One region of the Lactobacillus sp. WILCCON 0149 genome, then DNA from elsewhere that is predicted to be linked to it. Evidence: a T-box and tRNA genes for the amino acid it is inferred to sense, from the RefSeq annotation. Region 1 holds a T-box; the other holds one or more tRNA genes.

Region 1 (9,897 bases):
GGGCGACGCCGGTTTGACTGGCCGCAAGATCATCGTCGACACTTACGGCGGCTATGCCCGCCACGGCGGCGGTGCCTTCAGCGGCAAGGACGCCACCAAGGTCGACAGAAGCGCCTCATACGCTGCCCGCTATGTGGCCAAGAACATTGTAGCTGCTGGCCTGGCTGACCGCTGTGAAGTGCAATTGGCCTACGCCATTGGGGTAGCCCACCCGGTTTCCATCATGATTGATACTGCCGGGACCGGCAAGGTGAGCGACCAGCTTTTGACCGAAGCTGTCCGGGCCAACTTTGACCTGCGGCCAGCCGGGATCATCAAGATGCTGGACTTGCGCCGGCCAATCTACAAGCAGACGGCTGCTTACGGCCACTTTGGCCGCACTGACATCGACCTGCCTTGGGAAAAGACCGACAAGGCTGAAGCTCTCCGAGCTTTCGTCAACGGCCGCAAGTAATATTTTTACGACAACTGAATACACGTAAGACATAACGTAACATAAATTTCGTTGGAGAAAAGAATGAAGAAAACAAACGTGAAAATGGTCACGCTCGCTGTCTTTATCACCACTTTTATGTCCGCCATCGAAGGCACCATTGTTTCGACCGCGATGCCAACCATTATCGCCGATTTGGACGGGCTGGCAATCATGAGTTGGGTGGTGTCTGTCTTTCTGCTGATGACGGCAGTCTCAACGCCAATTTATGGGAAACTGGCTGATAGCGTAGGACGCAAGCCAGTTTTTTTATTTGGCATCGGACTTTTCGTGCTCGGCTCAGCCCTCTGCGGCTTTTCGCACTCAATGGTGGAATTGATCATCTTCCGCGTCCTGCAGGGACTTGGTTCAGGGGCCATTCAGACAGCAGGGGTGACGGTTTTAGCCGATATGTATGACATTGACAAGCGGGCCAAAATGCTGGGTCTGACCTCGGGTTTCTGGGGCCTGGCTTCAGTTATCGCTCCGCTTTTAGGCGGCTTTATCGTCCAGCACTTGTCTTGGCACTGGGTCTTTATGATCAACGTGCCAATCGGCTTGATCGCCTTTTTGCTGGTTGCTTGCTACCTGCATGAGGATATTGCTAAAAATAAATTACAGATCGACCTCAAGGGCAGCTTCAGCTTAGTCATCTTTTTGCTTTCCCTAATGCTCCTTTTGCAGGGGCTGGAAAAAGGCTTCAGCTGGACCTTGCTGGCTTTGGCGGCAATCATGCTGGTCAGCCTCTGCCTTTTTGTCAAGGTAGAAAAAACTGCCGCTGACCCGATCATTCCTTTCAGTATCTTGAAAGACAAGGAATTTTTGGCGGTCAACATCTTGCAGCTCCTGGTGTCCGGGGTCGTGATCGGCTTTGAATTCTATATTCCGACCTGGCTGCAGGGGATCAACGGGGTCAGCGCCTCAATCGCCGGCTTTGCCATTACGCCAAGCTCCCTTTTATGGGTCTGCGGGTCCTTCCTGGCCGGCGACCTTATGGGCCGGTGGGGGACGCAGAAGTTCTTTGACGCCTCACTCTTTCTTTTGCTTGGGGCTGACCTGGCCTTTATCTTGATTCCAACCTACACGCCATTTTGGGTCTTCTGCTTGATTGCCGTCTTCAACGGGATTGGCTTCGGCAGCATCGCCACGGCCAGCCAGGTCCGGGCCCAGATGGTGGTCGACAAGAGCCAGGTAGGGGTGGCAACTTCTTTTAACACCTTGATGAAGTATCTGGGTCAGACCGTGATGATGGTCTTTTACGGGATGACCTTCAACGCGGTCGTGGCCAGCGGGCTCAAAAAGCACCCTTCCTTGACCAGTGAGATGATGAACAAGATTGTCTCCCCAGCCCAGGCTAAAAGCCTGGATCCGGCCGTTTTGGCTCCTTTGCGGGAAATCCTGCACTCAGCCATGCGGGGGATCTACATCGTTTCTTTGATTGCCTTGCTTTTGTCTTTGGTCTTCAACCATATCTACCGGCAGAAGAAGGATTAGGCAAAATATGAATGCAAACAAAAATCTGCTCACGACTGGTGAGCAGATTTTTTGTTATTAAGGATTTAGTTTATTCTTTTTGTCCAAGGCCTTGAAAAAGAGCCAGCTGGCCAGGGAACTGAAGGCCAGGCCCTCACACCAGCCGCCTAAGACGTCGCTTGGCCAGTGAACGTGCAGGTACATTCTGGTAAAGCCAATCGACAGGGTGAAGAAGATGCAAAAGCCTATCAACCAGTATTTCAGCGGCTTCTTTTTTACCAGGACGACGATCAAGGCGATCAAGACCAAGGCCAAAGTCATAGAGCCGACTGAGTGGCCAGACGGGAAGGAGAAGCCGTCGGCGTGAACCGTTTTGTCCATCCGGGGCCGCTGGCGCTGAATGATGTTCTTGATAACCGAGTTGCAGTAATTAGCCGCGATCATGGTCAAGCTGGCGAAGACGGCGTGGATATAGTTCCGCCGGTAGATCAGGAAAAGGACCAGGATCACCGTAAAGACCGTGATGGTTAGCGTGTTGCCAAGCTGGGTCCAGTAAAAGGTCAGCTGCTTTTCGACTGGATTGTTGTTTCTGATGGCATTGTAGACTACCGTGTCAAAAGCCTTGATAAAGGGATTCTTGCTGGCGATCAGGTAGACCCAATAGGCAAAAAAGATGCTGAAGGCGCCGCCAAAAATTAAAAGCGGCTGATAATTAACTTTATTTTCTTTCGTATTCAATTGTTTTTAATTTTTCTCCTTGTAAAATTTTGGCCATGTGGTAAAGTATAATCGTTATAGAGAAAATAATAAAGGGCAGGGAGTAGTAGAAATTTTTCTTTCTTCAGAGAAGAGCCGGTGGCTGCGAGGCTTGAAAGAGAAATTTTGAACTCACCCGGACAATGCCAAAGTGTTGTTTCGCTTTAAGAAACATTTGAGTGTCACGCGAAAGCGTGGAACTTAGGTGGTACCGCGAAACAATTCGTCCTATGTTTGAACATAGGGCGTTTTTTGTTTTTAGGAAAGGATTTAGCAGATGTACAACCATAAAGTTGTCGAAAAGAAGTGGCAAAAGTACTGGCTGGAAAACAAGACTTTTAAGACTGGGACTGACCCAAAGAAGCCAAAGTACTACGTACTTGACATGTTCCCTTACCCATCAGGCAAGGGGCTGCACGTTGGTCACCCGGAAGGCTACACGGCTACTGACATCATGGCCAGAATGAAGCGGGCTCAAGGCTACAACGTCTTGCACCCAATGGGCTGGGATGCCTTCGGCCTGCCGGCTGAACAATACGCCCTGCAAACTGGTAACGACCCGGCTACTTTCACTGACCAAAACATTGCCCACTTCAAAAAGCAGCTGCAAGCTTTGGGCTTCTCCTATGACTGGGACCGGGAAATCAAGACCACTGACCCGAACTACTACAAGTGGACCCAGTGGATTTTTGAACAAATGTACAAGATGGGCCTGGCTTATGAAGCTGAAGTGCCAGTTAACTGGTCACCAGACCTGGGCACGGTCGTTGCCAACGAAGAAGTTATCGACGGCAAGACTGAACGGGGCGGCTACCCGGTTTACCGCCGCAAGATGCGGCAATGGATGCTGAAGATCACCGCTTACGCTGACCGTTTGCTGGATGACCTGGATGACTTGGACTGGCCAGAACCGATCAAGGAAATGCAAAGAAACTGGATCGGCCGCTCAGTTGGGGCTCAAGTAACCTTCAAGATCAAGGATTCAGACAAGAGCTTTGACATCTTCACCACCCGGCCAGACACCCTCTTTGGCTGCTCATACACGGTTTTGGCACCGGAAAACGACCTGGTCAAGGAAATCACTACGCCGGAACAAAAGGAAGCAGTTGATGCCTACATCAAGTCCATCGAATCCAAGTCTGACCTGGAAAGAACTGATTTGAACAAGGATAAGACCGGGGTCTTCACTGGTGCTTACGCCATCAACCCAGTCAACGGGGAAGAGGTGCCAGTCTGGATCTCTGACTACGTTCTGGCAACTTACGGGACCGGGGCAGTTATGGCTGTTCCAGCCCACGACGAAAGAGACTACGCTTTTGCCACTAAGTTCGACCTGCCAATCAAGGAAGTCGTTGAAGGCGGTGACATCAGCAAGGAAGCCTTTGCCGGCGACGGTGCCCACGTCAACTCAGAATTTTTGAACGGCCTCCGCAATGAAGAAGCCAAGGCCAAGATGGTCGACTGGCTGACTGAAAAGGGCGTCGGCGAAAAGAAGGTCAACTACAAGATGCGGGACTGGAACTTCTCCCGTCAGCGCTACTGGGGTGAACCAATCCCGGTTATCCACTGGGAAGATGGGGAAACCACTTTGGTGCCAGAAGACGAATTGCCGCTGCGCCTGCCTAAGGAAACCAACATCAAGCCTTCCGGCACTCCGGAAAGCCCGCTGGCTAACCTGACTGACTGGGTTAACGTTGTTGATGAAAACGGCCGGAAGGGCAAGCGGGAAACCAACACCATGCCGCAATGGGCTGGTTCAAGCTGGTACTTCCTCCGCTACATCGACCCGCACAACGACAAGGCTCTGGCAGACCCGGAACTCTTGAAGAAGTGGCTGCCGGTTGACCTCTACATCGGCGGGGCAGAACACGCGACCCTGCACCTGCTTTACGCTAGATTCTGGCACAAGGTCCTTTACGACCTGGGCGTCGTGCCAACCAAGGAACCATTCCAAAAGCTCTACAACCAGGGCTTGATCCTGAAGAACCATGAAAAGATGTCCAAGTCCCGCGGCAACGTGGTCAACCCAGACGATGTCGTTGACGAATACGGTGCAGACAGCCTGCGGACTTACGAAATGTTCATGGGGCCACTGAATGCTTCAATCGACTGGGACGACAACGGTCCTTCCGGTGTCAAGAAGTTCCTTGACCGGGTATGGCGGACTTTTGTCAACGACCTGGACCTGGACCCGATCCCGTCTGAAAAGATCAGTGACGAAAACGACGGCAAGCTGGACAAGATCTACAACGAAACGGTCAAGGTCGTTACGGAACACTTTGAAGAATTGCGCTTCAACACTGCCATTTCCCAAATGATGGTCTTCATGAACGCCTGCCAAAAGGTCGACAAGATTCCGCGGGAATACGCTGAAGGCTTCGTCAAGCTGATGGCGCCAGTTGCTCCGCACATGATGGAAGAAATCTGGCATGTCTTCGGCCACGACGAAAGCGTGCAGTTTGCTAGCTGGCCAACTTATGACGCAAGCAAGCTGGTTGAAAGCACGGTTGAAATGGCTGTTACGGTTAACGGCAAGAAGCGGGGCAACTTCCAAATCGCCAAGGATGCAAGCAGAGAAGAAGCCCAAGCTGCCGCAACCGCTCTGCCGCACGTCAAGGAATTTTTGGAAGGCAAGGAGATTAAGAAGGTCATTGTCGTGCCAAACAAGATCGTGAACATTGTTGCCAAATAATCTAAAATTTTCCTAAAAAATCAATTTATGGTATATTTCAAGCTGGATCAGGAATATGATAGTAGGTTGAAGTATAAGGATTAGGGAAGTTTTATGGCAAAAAACAAATCACAGACCAACTCCCAGGCCCAGCTTTTAAAGGGCTCGGCCTGGATGACTATTGGCTCTATCCTGTCGCGGATTCTTGGGGCGATCTATATCATCCCTTGGTATGCCTGGATGGGAAAGTTTGGCAACTTGGCCAACTCACTGACGGCGAAGAGCTACAACATCTATAGCCTGTTCATTATCATCTCCACCGCGGGCATTCCAGGGGCAATCGCCAAGCAGATTGCCAAATACAATGCCCTTAATGAATACGGGGTCGGCCGCAAGCTCTTTAGGCACGGCCTGGTCTTGATGGGAGCTTTCGGGATCATCTCAGCGGCCTGCATGTACTTTTTGGCCCTGCCGCTGTCTGGTTTTAACCCCCAGGAAGTTCCGGTGATCCGGAGCCTGTCCATCGCGGTTTTGATCATCCCGATCTTGAGCATTCTGCGGGGCTATTTCCAGGGCTTCAACGACATGATGCCAAGTGCCATGTCCCAGTTCGTGGAACAGCTGGCCCGGGTGATCTGGATGCTTTTGACGGCCTATGTGATCATGCGGGTCCAGCATGGCAATTATGTTGACGCGGTAACTCAGTCTAACCTGGCTGCCGCGATCGGGGCCGTGTTCGGTATTGGCCTGCTGGTGATTTTTTACCTCAAGCAGAAGCGGACGGTGGATCCCTTGATCGCCCAGTCCAACAACCAGGTGCAAGTTTCGACCAACAGCCTGCTCTTTGAAATCATCCAGCAGTCGATTCCCTTCATCATCATTGACTCTGGGATCAACATCTTCCAGCTGGTGGACCAGTATACCTTCCACCCGATGATTGCCAGCTTCATGCACGTGCCTTTTGATGAAGTAGAAAGCTGGTACGCCTTGTTCGGCTTGAACGCCAACAAGCTGATCATGATCGTGGTTTCCCTGTCAACGGCCATGGCAGTTACCGCCATTCCGCTTTTGTCAGGGGCCCATGCCAGAAGGGACTACCGGGATATTTCCCGCCAGATCGGCAATACCTTGGAACTTTTCCTGTTTGTCTTATTGCCGGCTTCACTGGGGATGGCCGCGATTTCAGATCCTCTGTACACGATCTTCTACGGCTATGACCGGCTGGGAGCCCATGTCTTGTACCTGTCCTCCTTTACGGCCATCAGCTTGGGGATGTTTACGGTCCTCATGGCCATCTTGCAGGGGCTGGACGAGAACATGTACGCGATCCGCTATTTGATTCTCGGCTTGGTCATCAAGTCAATCGTCCAGTATCCGATGATCCGTCTCTTCAAGGTCTATGGCCCGCTTCTGGCGACCAACCTGGGCCTTTTGGCGGTCATCGCCATGTCCCTCAAGCACCTCAGCGTGAAATACCGCTGGCGGGCTGACCGGACCATGCGGCGCTTTATCGGGATTGCCAGCTTCTCCTTAGTGATGTTCGCGGCAGTGTTTGCCACGGTCAAGCTGGGCGGGCTCTTCCTCAGTCCATACCGCCGTCTGTCAGCCATGCTGCTCAGTGCTCTTGCGGTTGGGGTAGGCGTAATAGTCTACGGGGCCTTGAGCCTTAAAACCGCCTTGGCTGAAAACATCTTGGGCAGCCGGGTGACCCGGATCATGCAAAAGTTCAGATAAGTTTGGATAAAAAGAATAAGAGTCATTGAAAGATCCTCCTTTTGGAGGGTCTTTTTTTCGTCTTTTTTTCGCCATTTTTGGAATTTTTTCATTCGCTTTTTTGCCCAGATCGTCTATTCATGGCAAAAATCTTGCGAAAAAAGTTGCAAAAGGTCTTGGTCTGACGGGGGATAGGCGGTCTTTTTGATAAAACTATTTTTTAGTTTGTGAATAAAAACAATTCGATGATTGCCAGTACTTTAACAGAAAAGTCTTTTGGAAAGATTGTTATTTTGACAAAGGAAACGGTTACAAGAAATTCCTCCAAAAAACTTGTAAGAAACTGTTGACATTTTTTCACAAAAGGGCAATAATCAATAGTGAAAAGTGAAAAGGCTTACAAGCCCTAGTGATATGAGGTGAAAACAATGGAAGTTAACGACAAGAAGGAATTGACTGAGGAAGAACGCCAAAATGCATACGTTCTTTGGTTTAACCAACTGCGCCGCGAAGACGTGGCCCTGGTTGGGGGCAAATCATCATCATTGGGTGAATTGACTTCAGGTACTGACGTGCCAGTGCCTTATGGCTTCGCGACTACTGCTCACGGCTACCGGCACTTCATGGAAGTCAATGGCTTGAACGAGAAGGTAAATGCCTTGCTGGCAACTTTGAAGGACCCAGAAGACTCAGAAGAACTGCACCGGGTCTGCAGCCAGATCAGAAAGATCATGCGCGAGGCACCAATGCCGGAAGACTTGGCCGAAGACATCGGCAACTCATATGACGAACTGGCCAAGATGACCGGGCAAAACGAACCATACGTTGCGGTTCGTTCAAGCGCTACGGCCGAAGACCTGCCAGACGCTTCATTTGCCGGGGAACAGGACACTTACCTTAACGTTAGAAGTCGCAAGGATGTTATCCGCAAGGTACAAGACTGCTACGCTTCCCTGTTCACGGACCGGGCAACCTACTACCGGATCAAGCAGAACTTCCCGCAAGAGAAGGTTGCTTTGTCAGCAGCTGTCCAAATGATGGCCTTCTCCAAGTCAGCTGGGGTTATGTTCACGGTTAACGTTGCCAACGGTGACGACACCAAGGTCATGATCGAAGGTTCATGGGGCCTGGGCGAATACATCGTTCAAGGGACGGTTACCCCGGACAACTTCGAAGTTGACAAGGAAAGCATGCAAATCGCAAGCAAGACCATCAACAACAAGAACATTGAATTGATCCGTCTGCCAGGCGGCGGGGTTGAACAAAGAGACGTCCCAGAAGACGTGGCCAAGACTCCATGCTTGACTGACGAAGAAGTCATCGAACTTGCCGGCTACGCTAAACAGATTGAAAAGCACTATGGCTGCTACATGGACATGGAATGGTCCAGAGACCAGGACGACAAGCTCTGGCTCGTTCAAGCCCGTCCGGAAACTGTTTGGTCACAAAGAAAGAAGGAGGGCGGCGCCAAGGAAGAAACTGACGTTAAGGCTCCAAGCTCCAACAAGGTTTTGGTCAAGGGTCTGCCAGCCAGCCCAGGCGTAGCTTCTGGTATCGTGCACGTAATTGACGACCCGAAGGACATCGGTGAATTCAAGGAAGGCGAAATCCTGGTTACCTTGATGACCTCACCAGACTGGGTACCAGCCATGAAGAAGGCGGCCGCTATTGTTACCAACAACGGTGGGATGACCTGCCACGCCGCTATTGTTTCCCGGGAAATGCAGATCCCATGTATCGTTGGTACCGCCAGCCGGGGGACTTTTGCAACCAGATTGCTGAAGACCGGCCAGGAAGTAACGGTTGACGCCAAGAACGGGGTTGTCTACCAAGGCGTAGCCGAGGAAGTCGTTAAGCCAAAGAAGGCTGAGACCGCGCCAATGGCTGCTGCTGAATACTTCCCGCCAACGGCAACCAGAGTCATGATGAACCTGGGTGACCCGGACCTGGCTGAAAAGTACTCAACTCTGCCAGCTGATGGTATCGGTTTGATGCGGGAAGAATTCTTGTGGACCACTTACATCCACCAGCACCCGCTTTACTTGATTGAAACCGGCCACCCAGAACGGGTTGTCAACGAACTGGCCAACGGGATCAGCAAGGTCTGCCGGGCCATGAACCCAAGACCAGTTGTCTTAAGATTCTCTGACTTCAAGTCCAGCGAATACCGGAACTTGAAGGGCGGGGAGAAGTACGAACCGCATGAACCAGCTGACCTGCTTGGCTGGCGCGGGGCAAGCCGCTACTACGACCCGAAGTACATTGAAGCCTTCAAGCTGGAACTGGAAGCAGTCAAGAAGGTTAGAAACGAATTCGGCCTCAAGAACTTGAACGTCATGATCCCATTCTGCAGAACTGTTGAAGAAGCAGAAAAGGTAACCAAGATCATGGCTGACGAAGGGCTTGAGCGCAGCCGTGACTTCAAGGTCTTCATGATGGCGGAAATTCCATCCAACATCATTTTGGCTGACAAGTTCAACAAGTTTGTTGACGGCTACTCAATCGGGTCAAACGACTTGACCATGCTGATCATGGGGACTGACCGGAACAACGACGCCGTTTCCGCCCTCTACGACGAACGCAACCTGGCTGTTAAGCGGGCAATCCGTCACTTGATCAAGACCGCCCACAAGGATGGCAAGACCGTTTCCATCTGCGGCCAGGCACCTTCAGAATACCCAGACTTCACTGAATTCTTGGTTAAGAGCGGGATTGACTACGTTTCCGTAAACCCGGACATGGTTAAGGAAACCAAGCTCAACGTGGCTCACTTTGAACAAAGAATCCTGCTGGATAAGGCTACTGGCCTGGG
Region 2 (9,897 bases), 200 kb from region 1:
CGCAGACGCGTTGCACAGTGGGCAGCTGCTACCAGGTTGTCTTCACCTACGGCAGCGATCACCCGCTTGGCAACTGCATTGTAATTCATTGCCACGAGAAACACTCTCCTTATCCTCTGAAAACGCTTTTCTCTAATTCACTTAACATGATAACGGTTTCTGACAAATATGTCAATCGTTTGACAGAAAATATTTTATAAAAGTTCTGTTAAGTGAAAAAGGCCTGTTAACCGTTTGACATGTTAGCGCTTCAACCATAAAATAGAAAGTGATAAAGTGCTGATTATTCAGAAGTTTTTTGCGTGACAATAATCTGGCAAATGAAGCTAAAAAATAAAAGAAGAGATTAGTGATTAGGCGGAGGTTGCTTAATATGGAATGGACAAGAGAAAAAAGATATCTTCCTTATGAGAAATGGGATGCCAAGACTTTGCTCAAATTGCAGAGCCAGGCAGCCCGGTCAGACTACCAGCTGCACTACCACATCCGGCCAACTTCAGGCCTTTTGAACGATCCTAACGGCTTTTCCTACTATAATGGCCGCTGGCAGGTCTTCTACCAGGCTTATCCGTTTGGGGCCGTGCACGGCTTGAAGTCCTGGGTCCACTTGACCAGTTCCGACCTGGTTCACTGGGAGAACTTGGGCGAAGCTGTTTACGCTGACAGTCCGCTGGACAGCCATGGGGCATATTCCGGCTCAGCCAGAGCAATTGGTGACAAGCTTTTTCTGATGTACACGGGCAATGTCCGCGACGAAAACTGGGTCCGCCACTCCTACCAGGTTGGGGCCTGGATGGATGAAGATGGAAAAGTAACCAAGCTGGAGACGCCTTTGATCAACGCGCCAGAGCATGTGACTGAACACTTCCGTGACCCGCAGATCTTGGAGCACGGCGGCAAGTATTATGCCATCCTTGGCGCCCAAGACAAGGAGACCAAGGCCGGCAAGATCAGTCTTTACAAGGCTGACGAATTAACTGGTCCATGGCAGGATTTGGGTTATGTTGACCTGCCGGACATGGGCTACATGGTTGAATGCCCGAACCTGGTCTTCGTTGACAGCAAGCCAGTCTTCATCTTCTGCCCGCAGGGCCTGGACAAGAACGTGACCGACTACCAGAATGTCTACCCAAACATGTACTGGGTTGGGGAAAGCTTCGACTTTGAGACCGGCCACTTTGAGACAAAGCAGAAGGCCCCAATCAACCTGGACGGGGGCTTTGACGTTTACGCTACCCAAGCCTTTAATGCCCCGGACGGCCACGCTTACGCGATCAGCTGGGTTGGCCTGCCGGACATGACTTACCCAAGCGACGATGAAGGCTGGGCTAATTGCTTAAGCCAGGTCAAGCGCTTGTCTTTAAAGCACGGCCGCTTGATCCAAAAGCCGGTCAAGGCCATGAAGAGCTTGAGAGAAGCTGAAGAAGACTTCACTGGCGATTTGGCCTTCGATGCAGGTGCGCAAAGCGAACTTAGACTGACGATCAAGAAGGGGCAGAAGGGTATGCTGGTCTTGGCCGCGGACAGCGAGGGCAAGAATGGCATCAAGCTGCGCTTTAAGACCGGCAAGCACGCCCGTTTAACCGTTGACCGGGGTGAATGCGGCAAGGCCGTCAACCCAGACTACGGGACTAGTCGGACGGTGAAGTTACCAGCCGGGGAAGACCTGGATCTGCGGATCTTTGTCGACCACTCCCTCTTTGAAATTTTTGTCAACGGCGGCGAAGAAGTCATCACGGGTAGATTTTTTGCTCAAAATGGACAAAGTTTTGTTAAGATGGATAGTGATGTTGACTACCAGGCCAAGACTTGGCGGTTAAAGGACATGTAGGATAACAGAAGAGGGGATGACGATGAGGCCAAAATTAACTGATGTGGCGGAAAAAGCTGGCTGCTCACCAACCACGGTGTCGCGGGTGATCAACAATTACGGCTACATCAGCCAGAAGACCAGGGACCGGGTCTACGCGGCCATGCGGGAGCTGAACTACCAGCCCAACACCCTGGCCCGGTCTTTGCAGGGCAAGCAGACCAAGATGATTGGGGTGATCATGCCCAGCATCACCAATCCCTTCTTCGCGGAACTGGTTGCGGCAATTGAGGACAAGCTGGAAGCGGACGGCTACAAGATGCTGCTCTGTGATGCCGGCCAGGACAGTGAGAAAGAACGGCGTTATCTGCGGATGCTGGAGGCCAACCAGGTCGACGGGATCATCGCGGGTTCGCACAACCTGGGCATTGAAGAATACCGGCGCTACGGCTTGCCGATCGTGTCTTTTGACCGGGACTTGTCCGACCAGGTGCCGATCGTGACTAGCGACAACTACCAGGGCGGCTGCCTGGCCACCCAGGCTCTCTTGGACGCGGGATGCGGCCATATTTACTTTGTCGGCAACCCGGTCAAGACGGGAAATCCGACTTCTCGCCGCTTTGATGGCTACGCGGATACGGTAGCCGCGGCGGGGTTGACGGTCCACACTGCCCGGTCAGCCTTTTACGAATTGCCAGCCGCCAAGGGCCGGGAACTCCGGGAACTCTTGACCAGCGGCCGGAAAATCGACGGGGTCTTTTGCTCAGACGACCTGACGGCGATCCTGCTCTTAAAAGAAGCTAAGAAGTTAGGAATCAAGGTGCCGGAGGACTTGAAAATAGTCGGCTTTGACGGGACCCAGCTGGTGCAGAATTATGTGCCAGAACTAGCCACGATCGTCCAGCCGATTCCGGATTTAGCCGGGACTTTGGTCAAGCTGCTTTACGAGCGGATCGCGGATCCGGAGAAGAAGCTGGCCCAAAACAGTTACCTGCTCCCGGTCAAGCTGCTCAGAAACCAGACTGTTTAAGCATCTCCTAAGAGGGATGCTTTTTCCTTTGTGCTGATCGTTTTTTTGCCTGTTATTTTTTATAAAAGCGCTTATAATAAAATTAGGAAGTAATTTTTGTCAATAGAAATAAGGTGACAAGCATGGAAAAGAAGAAACGCGTTTGCCTGTTCCTTCTGGCTTTTGGCTTGGTCGGCCTCTTGGTCTACGCGGTTGAGATTGCCTATGCTTTTATGAAGGACCGCAACAAGAAGATGGAATACAGCTTCGATGAAGAAGAGGCGGAAGACCCGCAAGAAATGGAAGCTGATTACAAGAATCAAGAGTAAAGTTGATAGAATTTAGCCTGGGTTTGCCAGGCTTTTTCTTTTTGGCAAAAGTAGGCTAAAATGGTTAAGAGACAATAAAAGTATTTTTAACGCGCATATTGAGTATTTCTGTTTTGGAGGAAAAATGAACAAGAACCGCTTGGAAGCATTCAGCGATGGCGTTTTGGCCATCATCATCACCATCATGGTCCTGGAAATGAAGGCCCCGGAAGAAGCAACTTTCCAGGCCCTAAAGCCGCTTGTCCCGCAGCTGACCATCTACCTGCTCAGCTTCTTTTATATGGCTATTTACTGGGTCAACCACCACAACATCACCCACGCTTTGCCGTCAGTCAACCACAAGGTAATCTGGACCAACATGGTCTGGCTCTTCATGTCGTCTTTGATTCCCTTAGCTACGGCTTGGGTGGGTAAAAATCCCCTGGCTGGGCCGCCCTTGTTCTTTTATGGCCTGGTTCTCTTTTTGACCTCGGTCAGTTTTATCCTCTTGCAGCACTTTGCCTGGCAGATTGCCTGCGACAGCCAGGACTTGCGGGTTAATATGGGGATCAAGGGCTACTTGACCCTGGCCGCGAATTTGGGGATCGCCCTGTCTGCTTTTGCTTGGCCGGTTTTATCCTGGGTCTTTATGGCTCTGGTCATGCTGATGTGGTTCTTGCCCGACCGGCGGGCCAAGGAATGGCGGGAAAAAAGCAAGAACAAGGAATAGAAAGAAATAAATAAGAACAGAGAAAAAATCCACAAGCTGAGCTTGTGGATTTTTCTTGTTATAAGGCTAATTCAAGCAGGTCAACCTTGGTGTCGCCGATGTCGTCGTAGTGGACCGTTTCCTGGCTGACGAAGCGGTAGCCGTTCTTTTCATAGAGGCGGCGGGCAGGGACGTTACCGGCCATGCTGTCTAAGCGGATCGCCTTGCAGCCAAGTTCTTTGGCGTGGTCCTTGATGAAGGTCAAAAGAATGCCAGACAGGCCTTGCCGGCGGAAAGCAGGGTGAACGCCATAAAGGTGGAGAACGGCGATTTCGTTATCTTCAGCTGGGGTAGGCCAGGCAAATTTGCTGTAAAGGGGGTCGCTTCCAACAGTTAAGATGCCGGCGGAAGCAATCTTGCCGTCTTTGAGTCCGATTACGGCCCGCTTTTGGTCGATGGCTTCTTTGATGTCCTGTTCAGCCGGGTAGATTCCCCAGTGCCAGTCGGCCCCGTACTGGTCCTCTTTTTGGTGGTCGCAGATATCCTGGTAGAACTGGCAGAGGGCGTCTAAATCGGCGCTGGTGGCCAAGCGGCAGTTTAATTCAGTCATATGTTTTTCTCCTTTAAAAGTGTACTTCTTACAACTTATTTTACTTAGAGCTTTGCTTTTCAATTAGCACTCTAAGAATATTTTAGCAAAAAAGTTCTCGGAGAAAGAAAAAAAGGAACTGGACAAACCAGTTCCTTTCGCTTAGTGCGGACGAGAAGACTTGAACTTCCACGACCAAAAGCGGTCACAAGATCCTTAGTCTTGCGCGTCTGCCAATTCCGCCACGCCCGCAAGCACATCTACTAGTATAGCAAAGGCAGGGAAAAGTGCAAGAGCTTTTTGCAAATAAAAATAATAAGTTTTTTGCGTTAGCCCCTTGCTTTTTCTCCTGGATCGGGTATACTAGTAATCGTGCCTTGCGAAAAGGCCAAGCAAAATAAATGGCCCGTTGGTCAAGTGGTTAAGACACCGCCCTTTCACGGCGGTAACATGGGTTCAAATCCCGTACGGGTCATATGGAGGATTAGCTCAGCTGGGAGAGCATCTGCCTTACAAGCAGAGGGTCACAGGTTCGAGCCCTGTATCCTCCATTTTTTATTTTCTTTTTATTTCTTATTTCCAATTACACGGCAAAAGCAGCTCAAGGAGTAAATCCTGAGCTGCTTTTCGTTTATCTTGTTGATTTTTAGCTAGTTTCTATATCTTTTTTAAAAAATCAGTCCAAATCCAGCTGCCGCTTGACTTCGTCTGCCATGTCGTCGGCCGGGATGACGATTTCCCGGGAGCTGTGGCCTAAGAAGGCTTCCATGGCCTTTGGAGCAGGGCCGGTCAAATCAGTCAGTTCCTTAAGAGCTGGCAGGCCTTTTTCCTTAACGTTTTGCCCGCTGATCGCGTGGTATACAGTTTCCGGGAACTTGTATGGACTGGCGGTAGAGAGGACGACGGTAGGCTGGTCGTCTTCTGCCTTAAAGCGCTTGGCGGCTAAAGAAGCGACAGCCGTGTGCGGGTCGATGACATAGCTGCTTTCTGCGTAAACCCGCTTGATTTCGCCTTCGATTTCTTCTGGAGTCGCGTAGTCAGCCCAGAAGCCAGACAATTTCTTTTGCATGTCTTCCGGCAATTGGTATTCGCCCTTAGTGTTCAGCTGCTCCATCAAGCCCTTGACCGTGTCTGGGTCCTGGCAGAGGTCAAAGAGCAGGCGCTCCAGGTTGCTGGAAACCAGAATGTCCATGGACGGAGAGTTGGTCACGTAGAAGTCCCGCTTTTTGTCATACTTGCCCGTCTTGAAAAAGTCGGTCAAGACATTATTCTTGTTGGAAGCGCAGATCAGGCGGCCAACTGGCAGGCCCAGTTTTTTAGCATAATAGCCGGCCAGAATATCGCCAAAGTTCCCAGTTGGCACGGAGAAGTTGACAGGATCGCCGAATGCAATCGCCCCTTGGTCCAGCAGCTGCTTGTAGGCGGCGAAGTAGTAGACGACTTGGGGCAAAAGGCGGCCGACATTCATGGAGTTGGCGCTGGAGAAGGTCAAGTCATGGTCAGCCAGCAACTTGTTCATGTCCTGGTCGTTAAAAATCTGCTTGACCCGGCTCTGAGCCTGGTCAAAGTTGCCTTCAACTGCTACAGCCACGGTGTTGTCGCTGTTTTCGCTCAGCATCTGCTTAAGCTGGATTGGAGCCACCCCTTGGTAAGGGTAAAAGACGATAACCCGGGTCTTGTCTAAGCTCTGGAAGCCCCGCATGGCGGCAGTCCCGGTATCCCCGGAAGTAGCGGTCAAAATAACGATTCCCCGCTGGTCGTCTGCGTTCTCCAAGGCCGTCTTCATCAAGCGGGGCAGGCACTGCAAGGCTACGTCCTTAAAGGCCAGAGTCGGACCGTGGAAGAGCTCCAGGTAGTAATTGCCGGCTTTCTTATCAGTCAGCGGGGCGATTCTCTCGTCATCCCATTGCTGGCCATAGGCGCCTTTAACGATCTCTGCCAGCTGCTCTTCGCTGTAGTCGGTCAAGAACAGAGCCAGGATCTTTTTAGCCATTTCCTGGTAAGGCAGGGCAAAAATTTCCTTCAATTCAGCGGCTGAGAATGGAGCCGGGAATTCTTTGGGCACGAAAAGGCCGCCGTCTGGGGCCAGACCTTGAACGATTGCCTGGGCGGCGGTAACTTCCTGCCCTTGGCTGCGAGTACTGCGGTAAATCATAAATCCTCCCTAAAAGTCAGATGCGCGAAATTTTTTCCTTTATGGCTAATTATAGCGGGGAAATCATTTTTCTAAAAGAGAAAACATGATAGAATGATTAAAAAGTCAGCAATTGCCAATTATTGAGGTGAAGAAGCGTGAAAATCAAAGTTCCAGCATCCAGCGCCAACCTGGGCCCGGGTTTCGACTCCATTGGAGTAGCCATCTCCTTGTACCTGACCATTGAAGTCTTGGGCGAAAGCGACCACTGGCAGGTAGACCATAACTTAGGGGACCTGCCGAGCGGGAAAGGCAACATGATCGTCCAAGCGGCTTTAAGCGTCAAGCCAGATTTAACTCCCCAGCACTTGCGGGTTGAGTCAGACATCCCCCTGGCTCATGGCCTGGGCTCTAGTTCCAGCGCAATCGTTGGCGGGATCGAGCTGGCTGACCAGCTGGGCCAGCTCCACTTGGCCCCGCATGAAAAAATCGAAATCGCGGCTCAACTGGAAGGGCACCCGGATAACGTGGCTCCGACCATCCTGGGCAGCCTGGTTGTCGGCTGCAAGGTCAACGGCCACTTTACGGCTGTTAAGGCCCCGGTGCCGCCATTTGCCATGATCGCCTATATCCCGGCCTACAACTTGAAGACCAGCGATGCCCGGGCGGTTTTGCCCAAGGAACTTTCTTTTAAAGACGCGGTCCAGGCCAGCGCCGTGGCTAATACAGCGGTAGCGGCGCTTTTTGCCCAGGACTATGAAAAGGCCGGGGAGTTAATGGAGGCTGACCTCTTCCATGAGCGCTACAGAAGCCAGCTGGTACCGGAACTGGAGATCATCCGCAATGTAGGCCATGAGCACGGGGCGGTAGCGACCTACCTGTCTGGGGCGGGCCCGACCATCATGAGTCTGGTTGACCCCCAGCATATCAGCGACTTTGTCGACGCGGTCAGAGAGGCGGGCTTAAAGGATGAGATCCGCCGGCTGGAAGTCGCCCCGCGGGGTGCTTTTTGGCAAAAATAAGGTGGAAAGAGAAGTTTTTTAGGAGGGCTGGAGAGGAAAAGCAAGTTTTTGAGCAAAAATCTTGCCAAAAGGCTTGCATTCCTGGCGCATTTCTGTATAATAAATAAATGTCGGTTGACGAAAGTCAGCCGCAGCCCACTTGGGTCGTTAGCTCAGCTGGCAGAGCACCGGACTCTTAATCCGGGTGTCCAGGGTTCGATCCCCTGACGACCCATCGCGCTTCGGCGCCAATTAAATAACCCATTTGGGTCGTTAGCTCAGCTGGCAGAGCACCGGACTCTTAATCCGGGTGTCCAGGGTTCGATCCCCTGACGACCCATCGCGCTTAGGCGCTAATTAAATAAATCCATTTGGGTCGTTAGCTCAGCTGGCAGAGCACCGGACTCTTAATCCGGGTGTCCAGGGTTCGATCCCCTGACGACCCATCGCGCTTCGGCGCCAATTAAATAATCCATTTGGGTCGTTAGCTCAGCTGGCAGAGCACCGGACTCTTAATCCGGGTGTCCAGGGTTCGATCCCCTGACGACCCATACCAAGACATCACGCGTTTGCGTGGTGTCTTTTTTGCTTCCAGCGATATTTTTAGCGAGGAAATATTACAAATGTTACAAAAAGACTTTTTCCTGTAATCTCTTCTTAACTGGACCGTTACTTTTTTGCTATCGTTTTGAAATTTGGCCCTGTTAACATATAAACTGTCAAATGACACAAGAGCAGCAAGAAGGAATTTGCCAAAGGAGAAGTAACTTGGCAGACGAGAGCTTGCGACAAACAAAGGAGAATTTTTTTGAACATCAAATCTAACGTACTTAAATCAGTATTTGCTGCAGGCTTGGCTTTGACTGGCGTGGCAGCGATCAGCTTAGGCACGAACGGTCAAGCAGACGCGGCAACCATCGGTGACAGCGTAACGGTTGACTACATTGATGGGCAATCAATTGCAACTTGGTCAAACTACCACACTGCTACGGTTACCGGCTCCGTTAAGGACGGCAGCTCATGGCAGGTAGTTAAGACCGCCCGCGATGCTTCAGGTGAAAAGTGGTACAAGATCGGCAACCGCCAATGGATCTTGGCCAAGTACACCACTGAAGCATCAACTGCTTCAAACAGCACTTACAACGCGAATACTAGCAGCAGCACTAACACTGCAAACACTGCAAACAACACTAGCAGTTCAACTACTGCCACTACTGGCAACAGTTACCAGGCCAAGAGCACTAACAGCTCAACGGCTACTGGCTACACTACGAGCTACAGCTCATCAGCTAATAACTACGGCTACGGCTCAAGCTACAACTACAGCTACAGCGCAAACACTGGCTCAGCCAACACTTCCAGCTCTAGCGCAAGCACGACCAGTTCAAGCACTTCTGCTTCAACTTCAACTGCTTCCGCAAGCACTTCAAGCTCAACTTCTTCATCATCTGAAGAAGCGGCTAAGGCTTGGATCGCAAACAAGGAAAGCGGCGGCTCATACACTGCCTCAAACGGTAACTACTACGGCAAGTACCAATTGAGCTTGAGCTACTTGAACGGTGACACTTCTGCCGCCAACCAGGAAAAGGTTGCCAACAGCTACGTTCTGAGCCGCTACGGTTCATGGACTGCAGCCAAGGCCTTCTGGCAGGCTAACGGCTGGTACTAATAACGACTAGACACGTGCTATGCGAAAATGGTTCCTTTCGGGGAACCATTTTTCTTTGTTTCATTGCTTGTTTGCTGGTCATTTGCTTTTTTAAAGAGAAAAAAGCTGCCAAACAAGTTATAATAGAAGAAATAGGATAGAATTTGAATTGAGAAACAGAGGTTTAACGATGAAGAAATTTTTTGCAAGTACTGTAGCAGCCTTGGCAATGGGAGCAGTTTTTACCATTAGTCAAGTCAAGCCAGCTGAAGCCAGCAGCCGGCAGGCAGTTTTTACCCTGCCTAAGGGCTACACCAAGGCCAACTTGAAGAAGGCCTACAAGTACTCTACTTTGTCTTCGAGCCAGCAGAAGAAGTGGCTGAAAAACAAGAAGAACGTGGCTTGGCTGAAGAAGTGGCGGAAGATCAACGTCAAGGGGATGCAGGTCAATACTTTTGACCAAAGTGCTTTGCCAGAGAGCAGCAAGGACGACAAGACCATCGTCAAATTGACCAATGGCCACTTGACGACCAGCCAGTCCAAGACTCTGGCCGTCTACTCCTTGCGCTTGATCAACCAGGCTCGGGTAAAAATGGGCCTGAAGAAGTGGAAGTACAGCAAGGGAACCCAGAAGCTGGCCCTTGAAATTTCCAAGGAATACGTGGCAAACAAGAAGACGATCGCCACCG

Evidence for each region. The T-box of region 1 lies ahead of leuS (leucine--tRNA ligase). A T-box ahead of a tRNA ligase gene usually reads a tRNA of that ligase, here a tRNA-Leu.
Region 2: it has a tRNA-Leu gene. The T-box ahead of leuS (leucine--tRNA ligase) is inferred to sense a tRNA for this amino acid. The anticodon was not compared.

Annotation. Positions count from the first base shown of each region.
Region 1 is NZ_JBUBHO010000001.1:572,485-582,381, forward strand. Features, by position in the region: gene metK (methionine adenosyltransferase) at 1-454, shown strand, start outside; gene ACYVUV_RS02840 (MDR family MFS transporter) at 518-1,966, shown strand; gene ACYVUV_RS02845 (phosphatase PAP2 family protein) at 2,024-2,683, opposite strand; T-box leader at 2,753-2,935, shown strand; gene leuS (leucine--tRNA ligase) at 2,979-5,393, shown strand; gene ACYVUV_RS02855 (putative polysaccharide biosynthesis protein) at 5,487-7,106, shown strand; gene ppsA (phosphoenolpyruvate synthase) at 7,514-9,897, shown strand, end outside.
Region 2 is NZ_JBUBHO010000001.1:376,607-386,503, forward strand. Features, by position in the region: gene ACYVUV_RS01810 (sucrose-specific PTS transporter subunit IIBC) at 1-89, opposite strand, end outside; gene ACYVUV_RS01815 (sucrose-6-phosphate hydrolase) at 374-1,831, shown strand; gene ACYVUV_RS01820 (LacI family DNA-binding transcriptional regulator) at 1,854-2,840, shown strand; gene ACYVUV_RS01825 (hypothetical protein) at 2,963-3,148, shown strand; gene ACYVUV_RS01830 (TMEM175 family protein) at 3,273-3,857, shown strand; gene ACYVUV_RS01835 (GNAT family N-acetyltransferase) at 3,916-4,446, opposite strand; tRNA gene ACYVUV_RS01840 (tRNA-Leu) at 4,592-4,677, opposite strand; tRNA gene ACYVUV_RS01845 (tRNA-Glu) at 4,829-4,900, shown strand; tRNA gene ACYVUV_RS01850 (tRNA-Val) at 4,904-4,976, shown strand; gene thrC (threonine synthase) at 5,102-6,580, opposite strand; gene thrB (homoserine kinase) at 6,718-7,581, shown strand; tRNA gene ACYVUV_RS01865 (tRNA-Lys) at 7,723-7,795, shown strand; tRNA gene ACYVUV_RS01870 (tRNA-Lys) at 7,828-7,900, shown strand; tRNA gene ACYVUV_RS01875 (tRNA-Lys) at 7,934-8,006, shown strand; tRNA gene ACYVUV_RS01880 (tRNA-Lys) at 8,039-8,111, shown strand; gene apf (aggregation-promoting factor) at 8,369-9,229, shown strand; gene ACYVUV_RS01890 (SEC10/PgrA surface exclusion domain-containing protein) at 9,399-9,897, shown strand, end outside.